2 regions of the Pseudomonas sp. MT3 genome follow, and region 1 is predicted to be linked to the other one. Evidence: predicted binding sites of a transcription regulator. Region 1 holds the regulator's gene; the other holds the start of a gene.
The links. The regulator sigma-54, encoded in region 1, starts transcription at its own class of promoters, with help from an activator protein. The targets are predictions, from matches to a motif close to ANTGGCATNNANNTTGCTNT.

Region 2: ACYCAX_RS05355 (flagellar basal body rod protein FlgF) is a predicted target of sigma-54. The motif match lies at 3,414-3,433, and genes of this name have one in related genera.

Annotation. Positions count from the first base shown of each region.
Region 1 covers NZ_JBTVPY010000007.1:72,432-79,959, forward strand. Annotated here, with positions in the region: gene yjgA (ribosome biogenesis factor YjgA) at 1-331, opposite strand, end outside; gene pmbA (metalloprotease PmbA) at 450-1,799, shown strand; gene ACYCAX_RS09220 (HPr family phosphocarrier protein) at 1,867-2,139, opposite strand; gene rapZ (RNase adapter RapZ) at 2,172-3,029, opposite strand; gene ptsN (PTS IIA-like nitrogen regulatory protein PtsN) at 3,032-3,496, opposite strand; gene hpf (ribosome hibernation-promoting factor, HPF/YfiA family) at 3,506-3,814, opposite strand; gene ACYCAX_RS09240 (RNA polymerase factor sigma-54) at 3,893-5,395, opposite strand; gene lptB (LPS export ABC transporter ATP-binding protein) at 5,637-6,362, opposite strand; gene lptA (lipopolysaccharide transport periplasmic protein LptA) at 6,362-6,898, opposite strand; gene lptC (LPS export ABC transporter periplasmic protein LptC) at 6,885-7,457, opposite strand; gene ACYCAX_RS09260 (KdsC family phosphatase) at 7,466-7,528, opposite strand, start outside.
Region 2 covers NZ_JBTVPY010000004.1:41,578-49,105, reverse strand. Annotated here, with positions in the region: gene ACYCAX_RS05370 (flagellar basal body P-ring protein FlgI) at 1-925, opposite strand, end outside; gene flgH (flagellar basal body L-ring protein FlgH) at 1,021-1,713, opposite strand; gene flgG (flagellar basal-body rod protein FlgG) at 1,775-2,560, opposite strand; gene ACYCAX_RS05355 (flagellar basal body rod protein FlgF) at 2,607-3,362, opposite strand; gene ACYCAX_RS05350 (flagellar hook protein FlgE) at 3,693-5,207, opposite strand; gene flgD (flagellar hook assembly protein FlgD) at 5,370-6,062, opposite strand; gene flgC (flagellar basal body rod protein FlgC) at 6,079-6,522, opposite strand; gene flgB (flagellar basal body rod protein FlgB) at 6,528-6,935, opposite strand; gene cheR (protein-glutamate O-methyltransferase CheR) at 7,243-7,528, opposite strand, start outside.

The DNA of each region.
Region 1 (7,528 bases):
CGCGCCAGCGCTCCAGGGCGTGAAAGCGTTCGTTGTACTGGCGGGTCGAGGTGTCTACCTGATCCAGCAGCGCGACGATGGCGTCGATGTCCTGGTCGCGCATCAGCTTGCCGATGAACTGCCGGTGGCGCTTCTTGGCGGCGTTGGCCTTGTGCTTGGGTGCTTCGTCCAGTGCGCGGCGCAGCGGATCGGTGAGCGGCATGCGCTCCAGCAGGTCCGGCTTGAGCGTCGTCAGGCGCTCGCCGAGGTCCTGCAGGGCGTGCAGCTCGCGTTTGACTTGCGACTTGCTCTTCTCTTCGAAGAGCGAGTCGTCATCGTGAATTTCAGCCATGGCGGGAGTCTCGTAGAAAACGCCGCCATGATAACGAGTCGAGGGCCGCTTGTCCGGCCCGGCCGGTCGCCGTCGCCCGAGCGCGATGTCGCCGGTACATGAACAGGAGAGGCACGTAATGAGCGAACACAACCCGGCGGTCAGCCCGGACGTCCTTCCCGAGCTGCGCGAGCAGGTCGAGCGGATCATTGCCGAGGCTTCCCGGCAGGGCGCCAGCGCCTGCGAGGTGGCGGTTTCGGTGGAGCAGGGATTGTCCACGTCGGTGCGCCAGGGCGAGGTGGAAACCGTCGAGTTCAACCGTGACCAGGGTTTTGGCATCACCCTGTATGTCGGCCAGCGCAAGGGTTCGGCGAGCACTTCGGCCACCGGCGCCGATGCCATCCGTGAAACCGTGGCGGCGGCGCTGGCCATCGCCAAGCACGCCTCCGAGGACGATTGCGCCGGTCTTGCCGATCCGGCGTTGATGGCCCGGGATCTGCCGGACCTGGACCTCTACCACGCCTGGTCGATCACACCGGACCAGGCGGTGGAACGCGCTCTGGCCTGCGAAGCGGCGGCCTTCGCCGCGGATGCGCGAGTGACCAAGGCTGACGGCACCACGGTGAATACCCATCAGGGGTGCCGCGTCTACGGCAACAGCCACGGTTTCGTTGGCGGCTACGCGAGCACCCGGCACAGCCTGAGCTGCGTGATGATCGCCGAAGGCGAAGGGCAGATGCAGCGCGACTACTGGTACGACGTGAACCGTCGCGGTGAACTGCTGGCCACTCCCGAATCCATCGGTCGCCGTGCCGCCGAGCGCGCCGCCAGCCGCCTGGGTGCGCGACCGGTAGCGACCGCGGAGGTGCCGGTACTGTTCGCGCCGGAGATGGCGGTGGGGCTGTTCGGTCACTTCCTGTCGGCGATTTCCGGCGGCAGCCTGTACCGCAAGTCGTCGTTCCTCGAAGGGACGCTGGGGCAGCGCCTGTTCCCCGAGTGGCTGACCCTCGACGAACGTCCCTTGCTGGCCGGTGCGCTGGGCAGCGCCTCGTTCGACAGCGATGGCCTGGCTACCTATGCCAAACCTTTCGTCGAAGGCGGCGATCTGGTGTCGTACATCCTCGGCACCTATTCCGGCCGCAAGCTGGGCATGCCGAGCACCGCGAATGCGGGCGGTGTGCATAACCTGTTCGTCAGCCACGGTGACGAGGACCAGGCCGCATTGATCCGTCGTATGGGCCGGGGGCTGCTGGTGACCGAGCTGATGGGGCAGGGGGTGAACCTGGTGACTGGCGACTATTCCCGTGGCGCCGGCGGCTACTGGGTGGAGAACGGTGAAATCCAGTTCCCGGTGCAGGAAGTCACCATCGCCGCCAACCTGCGCGATCTGTTCCGCAACATCGTGGCCATTGGCAATGACATGGAGTTCCGCGGCAATCTGCACACCGGCTCCGTGCTGGTGGAGCGTATGACCGTCGCCGGCAACTGATTCGCCAGCCATGAAAAAGCCCGCCATCTGGCGGGCCTTTTCATTCGGGCAAGGCCACTTCGGGCGCTCATTCGCCTTCGTCGAAGTAGTTGTTGATCAGCTCGGTCAGTGCGTTCAGCGCCTCGTTTTCCTGGTCGCCTTCGGCGGCGATATGCAGGTTGGTGCCTTTGCCGGCAGCCAGCATCATCACGGCCATGATGCTCTTGCCGTCGACGGTGCTTTCCGGGTTGCGTCCTACGCGAATCTGGCAGGGGTAGCGTCCCGCCACGCCGACGAATTTGGCTGCTGCACGGGCGTGCAGACCAAGCTTGTTGATGATGGTGATTTCGAGGGCGGGCATCGCGAGGGGCTGTCCTTTGTTGTGTGTTGCTACTAGCTCAGGTCGCGGTGGCGAATCTGCACGTTGGTGAGGCTTTCCTTGAGGGCCTTGCCGATGCGTTCGGCCAGGTAGGTCGAGCGATGCTGGCCACCGGTACAGCCGATGGCGATGGTGACATAGGCCCGGTTGCTCGCGGCGAAGCGCGGCAGCCACTTGTTCAGGTAGCCGAGGATATCCTGGTACATCTCCTCGACGTCGGGTTGCGCGGCCAGGTACTCCTGGACATCCGCGTCGAGCCCGGTGTGTTCGCGCAGCTCGGGCTTCCAGTACGGATTGGGCAGGCAGCGCACGTCGAACACCAGGTCGGCGTCCACCGGCATGCCGCGCTTGAAGCCGAAGGACTCGACGAGGAAGGCGGTACCCAGTTCGGGTTTGTTCAAGAGGCGCAGCTTGAGCACGTCGCGCAGCTGATAGAGGTTCAGGTTCGTGGTGTTGAGCTTGAGATCGGCCAGGTCGGCGATCGGCGCCAGCAGGTACGCCTCGTCTGCGATGGCTTCGGCCAGCGAGCGACTGTCGCTGGTCAGCGGGTGGCGCCGGCGCGTCTCGGAGAAGCGCTTGAGCAGCGTCTCGTCATCGGCATCGAGGTACAGCACGTCGCACTGGATGTGCTTGTCGCGGGCTTCCTGCAGCAACTCGGGGAAGCGCTGCAGCTGGCTGGGCAGGTTGCGCGCGTCGATGGAGACGGCGACCTGCGGGTGCAGCAGTTCGGTGTGCAGCAACGCACGTTGCGCCAGGTCCGGGAGGAGGCTGGCGGGCAGGTTGTCGATGCAGTAGAAACCGTTGTCCTCGAGCACGTTGAGTGCGGTGCTCTTGCCCGAGCCGGACCGTCCGCTGATGATGATCAGGCGCATGATCAGTGGCCGTTCTGGAAGTCCACGACGATCCGGTACAGCTCTTCGCCGTTGGCGGCGTGGCGCAGGCGGTCACGGACGTCGGAACGGTCGAGCATGGAAGCAATCTGCCGAAGCAGCTCCAGATGCTCTTCGGTGGCGGCTTCCGGCACCAGCAGGACGAACAGCAGATCGACCGGCGCGCCGTCGAGGGCGTCGAAGTCGACCGGGGCGTCCAGGTGCAGGATCGCGCTGATGGGGGACTGGCAGCCGGGGAGGCGGCAGTGCGGAATGGCGATGCCATTGCCGAATCCGGTGGAGCCCAGGCGTTCCCGAGCCACCAGGTTTTCGAAGATGTCTTGCGCATCGAAACCTGGTAGCTCGCGAGCTACCAGGTTTGCGATTTGTTCAAGGACGCGTTTTTTACTGCCGCCCGGCACGTTCACCAGGGAACGGCCGGGGGTCAGGATTTGCTCGAGTCGAATCATAGGGAAGGGTTAACGGACGCCAACACCCTGCTGGCGTTCGAGGTATTTTTCCTTGTGCTTGATCAGTTGGCGGTCGAGCTTGTCGGTGAGCAGGTCGATGGCTGCGTACATGTCTTCATGTTCGGCACAGGCCACCACCTCACCCCCTGCGATATGCAGGGTGGCTTCGATTTTCTGCTTCAGTTTCTCGACCTCCATGATGACCTGAACATTGGTGATCTTGTCGAAGTGGCGCTCCAGTCGTCCGAGTTTTTCGACGACATAGTCGCGCAGGGCGTCGGTCACATCCAGTTGATGTCCACTGATGTTGACTTGCATACCGCTTTCTCCTTATTGCCCGTGTATAAGTGGCAGGTTAGGTGGCCTGCCGCCGGAACACTTTGGCGTGGATCAACGTCATACCAGTCGCTTGCGTTCGCTGGAGGGAGCAATCCCCAAGGACTCCCGGTACTTGGCGACGGTGCGACGTGCCACTTGAATGCCCTGTGCTTCCAGTAAACCAGCGATCTTGCTGTCACTCAATGGCTTTTTCGGACTTTCCGCCGCGACCAGTTTCTTGATGATGGCGCGGATCGCGGTGGACGAGCATTCGCCGCCCTCGGCGGTGCTGACGTGGCTGGAGAAGAAGTACTTCAGCTCGAAGATGCCACGCGGGGTATGCATGAATTTCTGCGTGGTGACGCGCGAGATGGTCGACTCGTGCATGCCCACGGCTTCGGCGATGTCGTGCAGGACCAGGGGCTTCATCGCCTCCTCGCCGTATTCGAGGAAACCGCGCTGGTGTTCGACGATCTGGGTCGCCACCTTCATCAGCGTCTCGTTGCGGCTCTGCAGGCTCTTGATGAACCAGCGCGCTTCCTGCAACTGGTTGCGCATGAAGGTGTTGTCGGCGCTGGAATCCGCCCGGCGCACCAGGCCGGCGTACTGCGAGTTGACCCGCAGGCGCGGCACGGCTTCCTGGTTCAGCTCTACCAGCCAGCGGTCGTTGTGTTTCCGGACGATGACATCCGGCACCACGTATTCGGCTTCGCCGGACTCGATCTGCGAGCCGGGACGCGGGTGCAGCGACTGGATCAGCTCGATGGTCTCGCGCAACTCGTCTTCCTTGAGCTTCATGCGCCGCATCAGTTGGCTGTAGTCGCGGCTGCCGAGCAGGTCGAGATGATCGGAGACCAGCTTCAGGGCCTCGGTCAGCAGGTAGGTCTTGGCCGGCAACTGGCGCAGTTGCAGCAACAGGCATTCGCGCAGGTTGCGTGCGCCGACGCCGGCGGGTTCGAGTTGCTGCACGCGGCGCAGGACGACTTCCACCTCGTCCATCTCCACGCCCAGTTCCGGGTCGATGGAGGCGAGGATGTCGTCGAGGGACTCTTCGAGATAACCGTCGTCGTTGATGCCGTCGATGATACTCAGGGCGATCAGGCGGTCGGTGTCGGACATCGGCGCCAGGTTGACCTGCCAGAGCAGGTGGCTCTGCAGGCTTTCGCCAGCGGAGGTGCGGGCGGTGAAGTCCCACTCGTCATCGTCGCTGCTGGGCAGGCTGCTGGCGCTGGTCTGGTAGATGTCTTCCCAGGCGGTATCGACCGGCAGCTCGTTAGGGATGCGCTCGGCCCACTGGTCCTCGTCGAGGCTGTCGACGCTGGGGGTAGTGTTTTCCTGGAAGCTGTCCTGCGAGTTGCTGCTGGCGCCCTGGGCGGCGGAGTCGTCGCCGTCGGCCATTGGGTCGCTGTTGTCGTAGTCGTCGCCGTCTTCCTGACGTTCCAGCATCGGGTTGGACTCCAGGGCTTCCTGGATTTCCTGTTGCAGGTCCAGCGTGGAGAGCTGGAGCAGTCGGATGGCCTGTTGCAGCTGCGGAGTCATCGTCAGCTGCTGGCCCATCTTGAGGACGAGCGATGGTTTCATGGCTGGAACTAGGCACCTTGTTCGCTGGCGCAGCAAGCGCCATATCCACGACTACGGACGCCTGGGCGCCGCGAGGAAGCAAATTATATGCCTGAGTCTGGACGCTTTGCCTAGGGTCTGTCGACCTTTCGTTACAACCTGAGTATCGGGCAGGCTCGAGACGGCAGAATGCACGGCGCCGGACACAGGTCCGGGCCGTCGTGGAACGGGGCGAGGCGCCGCCGGAAGGGCGGCTTCCGGGTCAGAGACGGAACTCGTGGCCCAGATAGACTTCCTTCACCAGGTCGTTGGCGAGGATGGTCTCGGAGCTGCCCTCGGCGATCAGTTGGCCGTCGTTGACGATGTAGGCGGTTTCGCAGATATCCAGCGTCTCGCGGACGTTGTGATCGGTGATCAGCACACCGATGCCCTTGGCCTTGAGGTGATGGATGATCTGCTTGATGTCGCCCACGGAGATCGGGTCGACGCCGGCGAAGGGTTCGTCCAGCAGGATGAACTTCGGTGCGCTGGCCAGGGCGCGGGCGATTTCCACGCGGCGCCGCTCGCCGCCGGACAGGCTCATGCCGAGGTTGTCGCGGATGTGGTGGATGTGGAACTCCTCGAGCAGGCTTTCCAGTGCTTCCTGGCGACCGGCGCGATCCAGGTCGCTGCGTGTTTCGAGGATCGCGCTGATATTGTTGGCCACCGACAGCTTGCGGAAGATCGAGGCTTCCTGCGGCAGGTAGCCGATGCCGGCACGGGCGCGGCCATGCATGGGCAGGTGGGTGACGTCCTGGTCGTCGATGCGTACCACGCCCTGGTCGGCGCGGACCAGGCCGACGATCATGTAGAAGCAGGTAGTCTTGCCCGCTCCGTTGGGGCCGAGCAGGCCGACGATCTGTCCGCTGTCGATACTCATGCTGACGTCGCGGACCACTTGCCGGCTTTTGTAGCTCTTGGCGAGGTGCTGGGCGGTGAGCGTGGCCATTACTGCGCTTGATCCTGCTTTTTCTTGGGCTGGATGACCATGTCGATACGCGGGCGCGGCGTGGTCACCTGGGTACCGGTGGCGCGGCCTGCGTTGACGATCTGGCGCTGGGTGTCATAGACGATCTTTTCGCCTTCGAAAGTGTTGCCTTCCTGGATCACCTTGGCCTGGTCGATCAGCACGACACGGTTCTGGGTGACGAAGTACTGGATCGTCAGGCCGTAGGCCTTGGTGATTTCCTTGTCCGGCGCGGGCTTCTGTTCGAAGTAGGCGGGCTTGCCCACCGAGGTGACGACCTCGATGTCGCCGTTCTTGTTCTGCTTGAGCGTGACGGTGTTGCCGGTCAGCTTCATGCTGCCCTGGGTCACCACCACGTCGCCGCGATAGACGGCAACGCCTTGCTTGTCATCCAGTTCGGCGCTGTCGGCCTGGACGCGGATAGGCTGTTCCCGGTCGGTGGGAAGGGCCCAGGCGGCGGAGCTGCCGATGGCGGCGGCGAGGCTGAGGAGAAGGGGGAGGGTGTTAACGAGCCTCATGCTGACCTCTTACGTTGGACAGCAGGATCATCCGGCTGTCTTTCAGATACGCTTTCATTCCATTGGCCGTGGTGACACCGTTGGGTTCGGTGATCTTCACCGGCTGGTCAGTCTGCGCATAGTCCTTGTCCGGGAACACCGTCATGCGGGTCGTGTTGAGCAGCAAAGTGCGCTGTTGCGCATCGGTGCGCGCCACGCGCACGTCGTCGATCAGTTCGACCTGCTTGCCCTCGGGGCCCACCTCGGCGCGAACGCTCTGGACATGCCACGGCTCGGGTTCCTGTTCGCGGTAGAAATACAGGTCGGGCGTGGTGACCAGGGTCACGTCGGTCGCTTTCAGGTGCTCCAGTTTGTCTGCGGTCATCTCGTAGGCGAGCGTACCGTCGACGCGGTACTGCACGCTGTGGGCGTTGACCGCGTAGAAATCGATGGCGTCATTGGTCTGCGACTTGAACTGGCGCTCGTTGAAGTCCAGGCGGACGTTCCAGTAGTAGCCGAGCGCAATCAGCAAGACGGCGATCAGGACGAGCAGCAGCTTCTGGCGGAGTGTCTTGGGCATATTCGGCTCTAGAGGTACGCGCTTTGCGCGGCTTCGAGATTGCCCTGGGCGCGCAGGATCAGCTCGCAGAA
Region 2 (7,528 bases), on a different contig from region 1:
GGTCGGCGTTCACCCGCGAGCGCGGCACCACGGCGGTCTGGCCGTTGGAGAAGGGGCCGGGCTGGCTGACGATGGGGTCTTCGGTAATGGTCACGGTGAGGCTGCCGTGGGTCACGGCGGCCGGCGACACGCGCACGTTCTGGCCGATCACGATGGTGCCGGTGCGCGAGTTGATGATGACCTTGGCCACGGCTTCGCCGGCCTGCACGTCGAGGTTTTCCAGGACCGACATGTAGTCCACGCGCTGGTTAGGGTCCAGCGGCGCGCTGACGCGAACCGAGCCGCCGTCGATGGCCTGGGCCACGCCCGGGCCGAGCAGGTCGTTGATGCGGTCGACGATGTGCTTGGCGGTGGTGAAGTCCGGGCGGTTGAGGTTCAGGGTCAGGCTGTTGCCCTGGTCGAAGCCGCTGGGCACCGCGCGTTCCACGATGGCGCCCGCCGGGATGCGGCCGGCCGACGGCACGTTGACGGTGATCTTCGAGCCGTCGCGGCCTTCGGCGTCGAAGCCGCCGACCACCAGGTTACCCTGGGCCACGGCGTAGGTCTGGCCGTCGATGCCCTTGAGCTGGGTCATCAGCAGGCTGCCGCCGCGCAGGCTCTTGGCGTTGCCGATGGAGGACACGGTGATGTCGATGGCCTGGCCCGGCTTGGCGAAGGGCGGCAGGTCGGCGTGCACGGACACCGCCGCGACGTTCTTGAGCTGCACGTTGCCGACGTTGGCCGGCACCTTGATGCCGAACTGCGCCAGCATGTTGTTGAAGGTCTGCAGGGTGAACGGCGTCTGGGTGGTCTGGTCGCCGCTGCCGTTGAGGCCCACCACCAGGCCGTAGCCGATCAGCTGGTTGTTGCGTACGCCCTGGATGCTGGCGATGTCCTTGAGCCGCTCGGCATGGGCGGCCGGCACGGCCAGCAGCGCACAGAGCATCAGGAAGATGTAGGAGCGAGCTTGCTCGCGAACACCTTTGGCAGAGAATTTCGCGAGCAAGCTCGCTCCTACGATGAGCATGACATTCACCCTGTTCAGAACGGGAACAGCGGGCTGAGGAAGAAGCGATCGAACCAGCCCGGCTGGCTCGCATCGGCGAACGCACCGGTGCCCGAGTAGGTGATGCGCGCATCGGCCACGCGAGTGGACGGCACGGTGTTGTCGGTGGCGATGTCGTCGGCGCGGATGAGCCCTGCGATGCGCACCAGCTCGTTGCCGGTGTTCAGGGTCATCCACTTCTCGCCGCGCACGGCGAGGATGCCGTTGGGCATGACGTCGGCCACGGTGACGGTCACCGAGCCGGTCAGGCTGTTGCTCTGCCCGGCCTGGCTGTCGCCCTTGGCATCGCGGGAGCCGCCGTACTCGGCGCTCAGGCTGAGGTCGCCGCCGCCGATGGGGTTGTTGGTGGTCAGGCCGCTGCCGAACATCGAGGTCAGGCCGAGCTTGGTGTTGCTGTCCTTGGAGATGTCCGAGTTGGCTTTCTTGCTGGCCTGGGTCTTCTCGTTGAGGGTGATGGTGATGATGTCACCCACGCGGAAGGCCTTGCGGTCGCCATAGAGGTTGTTGTCGAAACCGGCCTGGTAGATCGAACCGTTGTTCTGCGCGGCGGGCACCGGGGTACGCGGCAGCACGGGGGCGTAATAGGGGTCGTCCGGTTTCGGCGGAGGACTGACGCACCCGGCCAGCGCGGCGATGGCCAGCAGCGGAAGAAGGTGGGAACGGTTCATTTACAGCTACCTCTCGGGGAGAGCGATTACGACTCACGGGAGCCTGGGGCTCCGTCATTCACTACAAGTTCTGGGTGACGAAGGAGAGCATCTGGTCGGCGGTGGAGATCACCTTGGAGTTCATCTCGTAGGCGCGCTGGGTGGTGATCATGTTCACCAGTTCCTCGACCACGTTGACGTTGGAGTTTTCCAGGGTGTTCTGCTGCACGGTGCCCAGGCCGTTCAGCCCCGGCGTGCCGACCTGCGGCGCGCCGCTGGAGCCGGTCTCCAGGAACAGGTTGTTGCCGATCGCCTGCAGGCCGGCCGGGTTGATGAAGTCGGCGGTCTGGATGTTGCCGATGATCTGCGGCTGCGGGTTGGCGTTGGTGGTCACCGAGACGGTGCCGTCCTGGCCGACGGTGAAGGTCTGGGTCTCGTTCGGCACCACCACGGCCGGCTCCAGCGCGTAGCCGTTGGCGGTGACGATCTGGCCGTCGGAGTCCAGGTGGAAGCTGCCGTCGCGGGTGTAGCCGACGGTGCCGTCCGGCATCAGGACCTGGAAGAAGCCGCGGCCGTTGACCGCCATGTCCAGCGGCTGGTCGGTGGTCTGCAGGCTGCCTTCGGTAAAGTTCTTCTGGGTGCCGACGATGCGCACGCCGGTGCCCAGTTGCAGGCCCGACGGCAGTTGGCTGTCCTGGGTGGAATTGGCGCCCGGCTGACGTTTGATCTGGTACAGCAGGTCCTGGAACTCCGCGCGGTCGCGCTTGAAGCCCGTGGTCGAAACGTTCGCCAGGTTGTTGGAAATGGTGGTCAGGTTCATGTCCTGGGCCGAAAGACCCGTCTTGCTGACCCACAGTGCCGGAAGCATCGTCGTTCTCCTCGGGCGCCGGATTCATGGCGCCTCGATCAGGTGATTAGCTGAATTGCAAAACCCGCGCCATCGCTGCCGAATCGTCTTCGGCAGTGCGCATCATCTTTACGTGGAGCTCGAACTGGCGGGACAGCGAGAGGATCGAGGTCATCTCTTCCACCGCGTTGACGTTGCTCGCTTCGAGGAAGCCCGACTCGATCGTGGCGTTGGCGTTGGCGTCGGCCTGCGGCGCCGGCTGGCCCGGCTGCTGCTTGACCCGCACCAGGCCGTCGAGGCCCTTCTCCAGTTGCCTGGGATCCGGGGTGACCAGCTTGATGCGGTCCACCTCGGCCACCACGCTGGGGTTGTCGCCCAGGCCACGGATGCTGATGGTGCCGTCTTCGCCGATGTCGATCTTTTCCTGCGGCGGCACGGCGATCGGCCCGCCATTGCCGATCACCGGCAAACCGTCGCCGGTGCGCAGTTGGCCGAGGGCGTCGATTTCCAGGCTGCCGGTGCGCACATAGGCTTCACTGCCGTCGGGCGCCTGCACGGCGATCCAGGCGTCGCCCCTGGCGGCGACATCGAGGTCGCGACCGGTTTCCTGCAGGCTGCCGGCGGAGAAGTCGGTGGCCGGGCGCTCGCTCATGGCGTAGACCCGCGACGGGAAACTGTCGCCGAACACCTGCATCGAACGCGCCTGCTCGAAGTCGCGGCGGAAGCCGTTGGTGGAAATGTTCGCCAGGTTGTTGGCGTGAGCGCGCATGGCCAGGGTGTTCTGGCTCGCCCCGCTCATCGACACGTACAGCATCTTGTCCATCGAATCCTCCAGGCCCGCGTCGATTGCCGCTCGCGGGCGTTTGAAGGCTATTCAGCAAGGGACGTGCCAGAACTGGATATCGAGTCCAAGAGATTGATTTACAAGTGCTTTTAAAAAGAAAAGGCTCCCGAAGGAGCCTTTCGAAGCCGGCGGCGGCGATGCCCTGCCGCCACCGGCAAGGGGACTTGCCGCTCTCTGCAGGATGGCGCCGAGCGAAGCGGTACCCAGCGCGGCGGATAACGTTGTGTTCCTACGAAAAGCATTGCGGACGAAGTCCACTCTACAGTTGAACGTCGGCGCAGGTGGCCAGTTGCAGGAGCGAGCAGGGCCTTAGCGCAGGTTGATGATGGTCTGGGTGACCGCATCCTCGGTCTGGATGGTCTTGGCGTTGGCCTGGTAGTTGCGCTGGGCGACGATCAGGTCCACCAGTTCGTTGGACAGGTCGACGTTGGACGCCTCCAGCGCACCGGACTGCAACGCGCCAAGGGTGCCCGAACGCGGGGTGCCGATCACCGGCTCGCCGGACTCCGAGGACTGCACCCAGGAGGTCTTGCCGATCGGGTTCAGGCCCTGGACGTTGGCGAAGTTCGCCAGCACCACCTGGCCCTGCACCTTGGACTGGCCGTTGGTGTAACGGGCGAAGATGTTGCCCTGGTCGTCGATTTCCAGGCCCGATAGCTGGCCGGTGGTGTAGCCGTCCTGGTTGACGCTGTTCACCGCGAAGGCCGTGGCGTACTGGGTGGACTTGCGCACGTCCAGGGTGATGCCACCCGTGTTCGGGGTGGCGCCGTTGGCGTTCCAGGTCGGCGGGGTCTTGCCGTCGGAGATCGCCGGGATCCAGTCCCCCAGCACCAGGGTGCCGTCGCCATTTGGGTTCGGGGTGAAGCCATCGCCCGTGAGGTTGTTCACCGGCGTCTGGGTCAGCAACTGGCCGGCCGCGCTGAAGGTCAGGTTGACCTGGTACGGGCTGCTGCCCATGCCGTTGACCGCGGCCAGCACGCTGGCGGCGGTGGCGCCCGGAGCATTGGCCGCTGCGGTGGCGGCGGCGACGGCAGCCGCCGAGGCACCGGCGGCAGGGTCGCTGACCGCCGCAAGAACGCTCGCCGCATCGGCCCCCGTCGCACCCGCCGCATTGGTCGCAGCGGTGATGGCGGCGGTATCGTCGGTCGGATTGCCCGGGTTGCGGCCGTCAACCAGCACGTTCATGGTCCAGTCGTTGGGACCGGTCTTGGTGAAGTACTGGGTCAGCACATGGGCATTGCCCTGGCTGTCGTAGACGTTCACCGAGGTCGAGGAGTTGTAGGTGGTCGGGTCGTTGGCGTTGAACGGGGTGACCGTCGGCGTGGTGTTGGTGGAGTTCAGGTTGAAGGTCTGGGCGATCTGGCTGGTGGCCTTCGGCGCCTGGTTGCCGGTTTCGATGCGCAGGTCTCCGACCACGCCGTTCTGCAACTGGCCCTGGCCGTTCACCGGGTAGCCCTGCAGGCGGTAGCCGTTGTTGTCGACCACATAGCCGTTCTTGTCGGTACCGAAGTAGCCGGCACGGGTGTAGCTGATCGCGCCGTTGTTGCTGGTGACGAAGAAGCCGTTGCCGTTGATGGCCATGTCCAGCGCGTTCTGCGTGGAATCGATGGTGCCCTGGTTGAACAGCTGCGAGACGTTGGACAGCAGCACGCCGCTGCCGACCGGGTTGCTGCCGGAGCCCAGCACGGAGGCGGCATAGACATCGGAGAACTCCGAACGTGACTGCTTGAAGCCGACGGTGCTGGCGTTGGCGATGTTGTTGCCGGTGGTGTTCAGGTCACTGGAGGCGGCCTTGATGCCGCTGAGTCCGATATTGAAAGACATCTCTAATCTCCTTGTCGGTATCGCCGACGCGAATCTGTTCAGGAGCCTCTGCGCGTCGGCTGGGCGGTGTTGGAAGCGGGCTCGGACGGCTCATTTGCAAACCGCGTCCTCGTCCACTTCAGCCTTGCCCAGCGCCAGCTCGATGGCTCCTGGTCTGGTCCGTTACTGGCCGATGATCTGCACTTTGGACAGGCCGATGCTGCCCAGCCCGGCGAGGTTCAGCGTCAGCTCGCCGCCGTTCTGCCCGAGGGTCACGCTGTCGACGTTGGCCGGCAGGAAGGTGGTCAGGCCGTAGGTCTGGCCTTCGTAGTTGGTCTGCGCCTCGAACTTGTAGCGTCCCGGCGGCATGAGATTGCCGCTCGAATCCTTGCCGTCCCACATGAAGTTGACGTTGCCGGCGGTCTGCTGGCCCATCTCGATGCGGTTCACCAGGGTGCCCTTGTCGTCATAGATGTTGACCCAGCTGTTGGCCGTGGAAACCGGCAGGGTGTAGGTGCCCTTGAAGGTTTCGGCGGTGTCGACCATCGACTTGTCGGTCGGCACGATGACCTTGCGCCCCACCAGCGACGAGGCCTGCAGGGCCTGGGACGACTGGTAGTTGGAGAGGATGCTGTCCATGCTGCTGTTCAGCGACTGGATGCCTTCCACGGTACTGAACTGCGCCAGCTGGGCGATGAACTCGCCGTTTTCCTGCGGCGACATCGGGTCCTGGTTGTTCATCTGCGCGACCAGCAGCTTGAGGAACTCATCCTTGCCGAGGTTGTTCTTGCCGGTCGTGCCCTTGCTGTCGTTCTGGATCGAGTACTGGTCCAGAACCGAGCCGGTGCCATTGATGCTGCTGTTGTCGATGCTCATCGTGCTTCCTCAGCGCTTACTGACCCAGGGTCAGGACCTTCTGCATCATCTGCTTGGCGGTGTTCATCATTTCCGCGTTGGTCTGGAACGCGCGGCTGGCGGAGATCATGTCGGCCATCTCCTCCACCACGTTGACGTTGGGGTAGTAGACGTAGCCATCCTTGTCGGCGGCCGGGTGGTTGGGCTCGTAGCGCGGGATCAGCGAGCTCTTGTCCTCGACCACGCCCAGCACCTGCACGCCGGTGCCGGCCTGGTCGGTCTCGCCGAACAGCGAACCCTGGTCGCCGCCCCAGGCCTGCTGGAACAGGGTGGCAAACACCGGGTGGCGGGCACGGTAGGTCTGGTCGACGCTGGAGGAGACGGTCTCAGCGTTGGCGATGTTCGACGCGGTGGTGTTCAGACGGGTGGTCTGGGCACTCATGCCGGTACCGGCGATGTTGAAGACACTGGCGAGCGACATGGCGATTACTCCCCGCGCAGGGCGTTCATCAGCCCTTTGAACTTGTTGTTGAGGAAGGTGAAGGAGGCCTGGAACTGCACGGAGTTCTCCGCGTAGTTGGACTGTTCGATCTGTTCATCGACGGTGTTCTGGTCGATCGACGGCTGGGTCGGGTTGCGGTACTTCAGCGACTCGTCGCCCATGCCGAAACCCTCGGCGGCGATGTGGTGCGCGTTGGTCCGGGTGGCGTTGAAGGTACCGTTCTTGAGCTTGTCGGACTGGGCCGCCAGCACCGAGGCGAAATCCAGGTCGCGCGCCTTGTAGTTCGGCGTGTCGGCGTTGGCCAGGTTGTTGGCCAGGACTTCAGCGCGCTGGGAGCGGAAGCTCAGCGCTTGCTGGTGGATGCCGAGGGCTTTGTCGAAGCTGATGCTCATGGTCGCGAACCTGTTTGCCGGTGTGGGCTTGCCAACACTTCAGCAAGGTGCGTGCCAGATTTACATATCCTTTAATATCAATGGCTTGAGTGCATATCGAGAGCGGCAAGGGGCGGCAAACAGCGGCAAGCGGCAACCGGTTTCCTTGCCGCCGGGAGCAAGGCGGCAAGCGCGCCGCCCTTCTGCACCGCTGCCGCTTCTGGTTGCCTTTCGTAGGGGCGGAGCGACGCAGAAACACCGACCAAGACGGCGGATAACGCTTGAAACGTCATTCATCCTGAAAAACCATCAAGCCCCCGCCCCCCCATCACTTGGCCTTGTAGATGATCCCCGGACTGCACTGGACCATCTGGTAATGGTCCGGCAACGCATTGAGCGCTTCCGACGCACCGAGGAACAGGTACCCGCCCGGCTTCAACGTGGCATGGATGCGCAGCAGGATGTCGCGCTTCATCTCCGCCGAGAAATAGATCAGCACATTGCGGCAGAACACCATGTCGAACTTGCCCAGCGTGGCATAGCTGTCCAGCAGGTTCAGCGCGCGAAACTCCACGCGGCTCCTGATCGCCGGCTTGACCGTCCAGCGCCCCGGC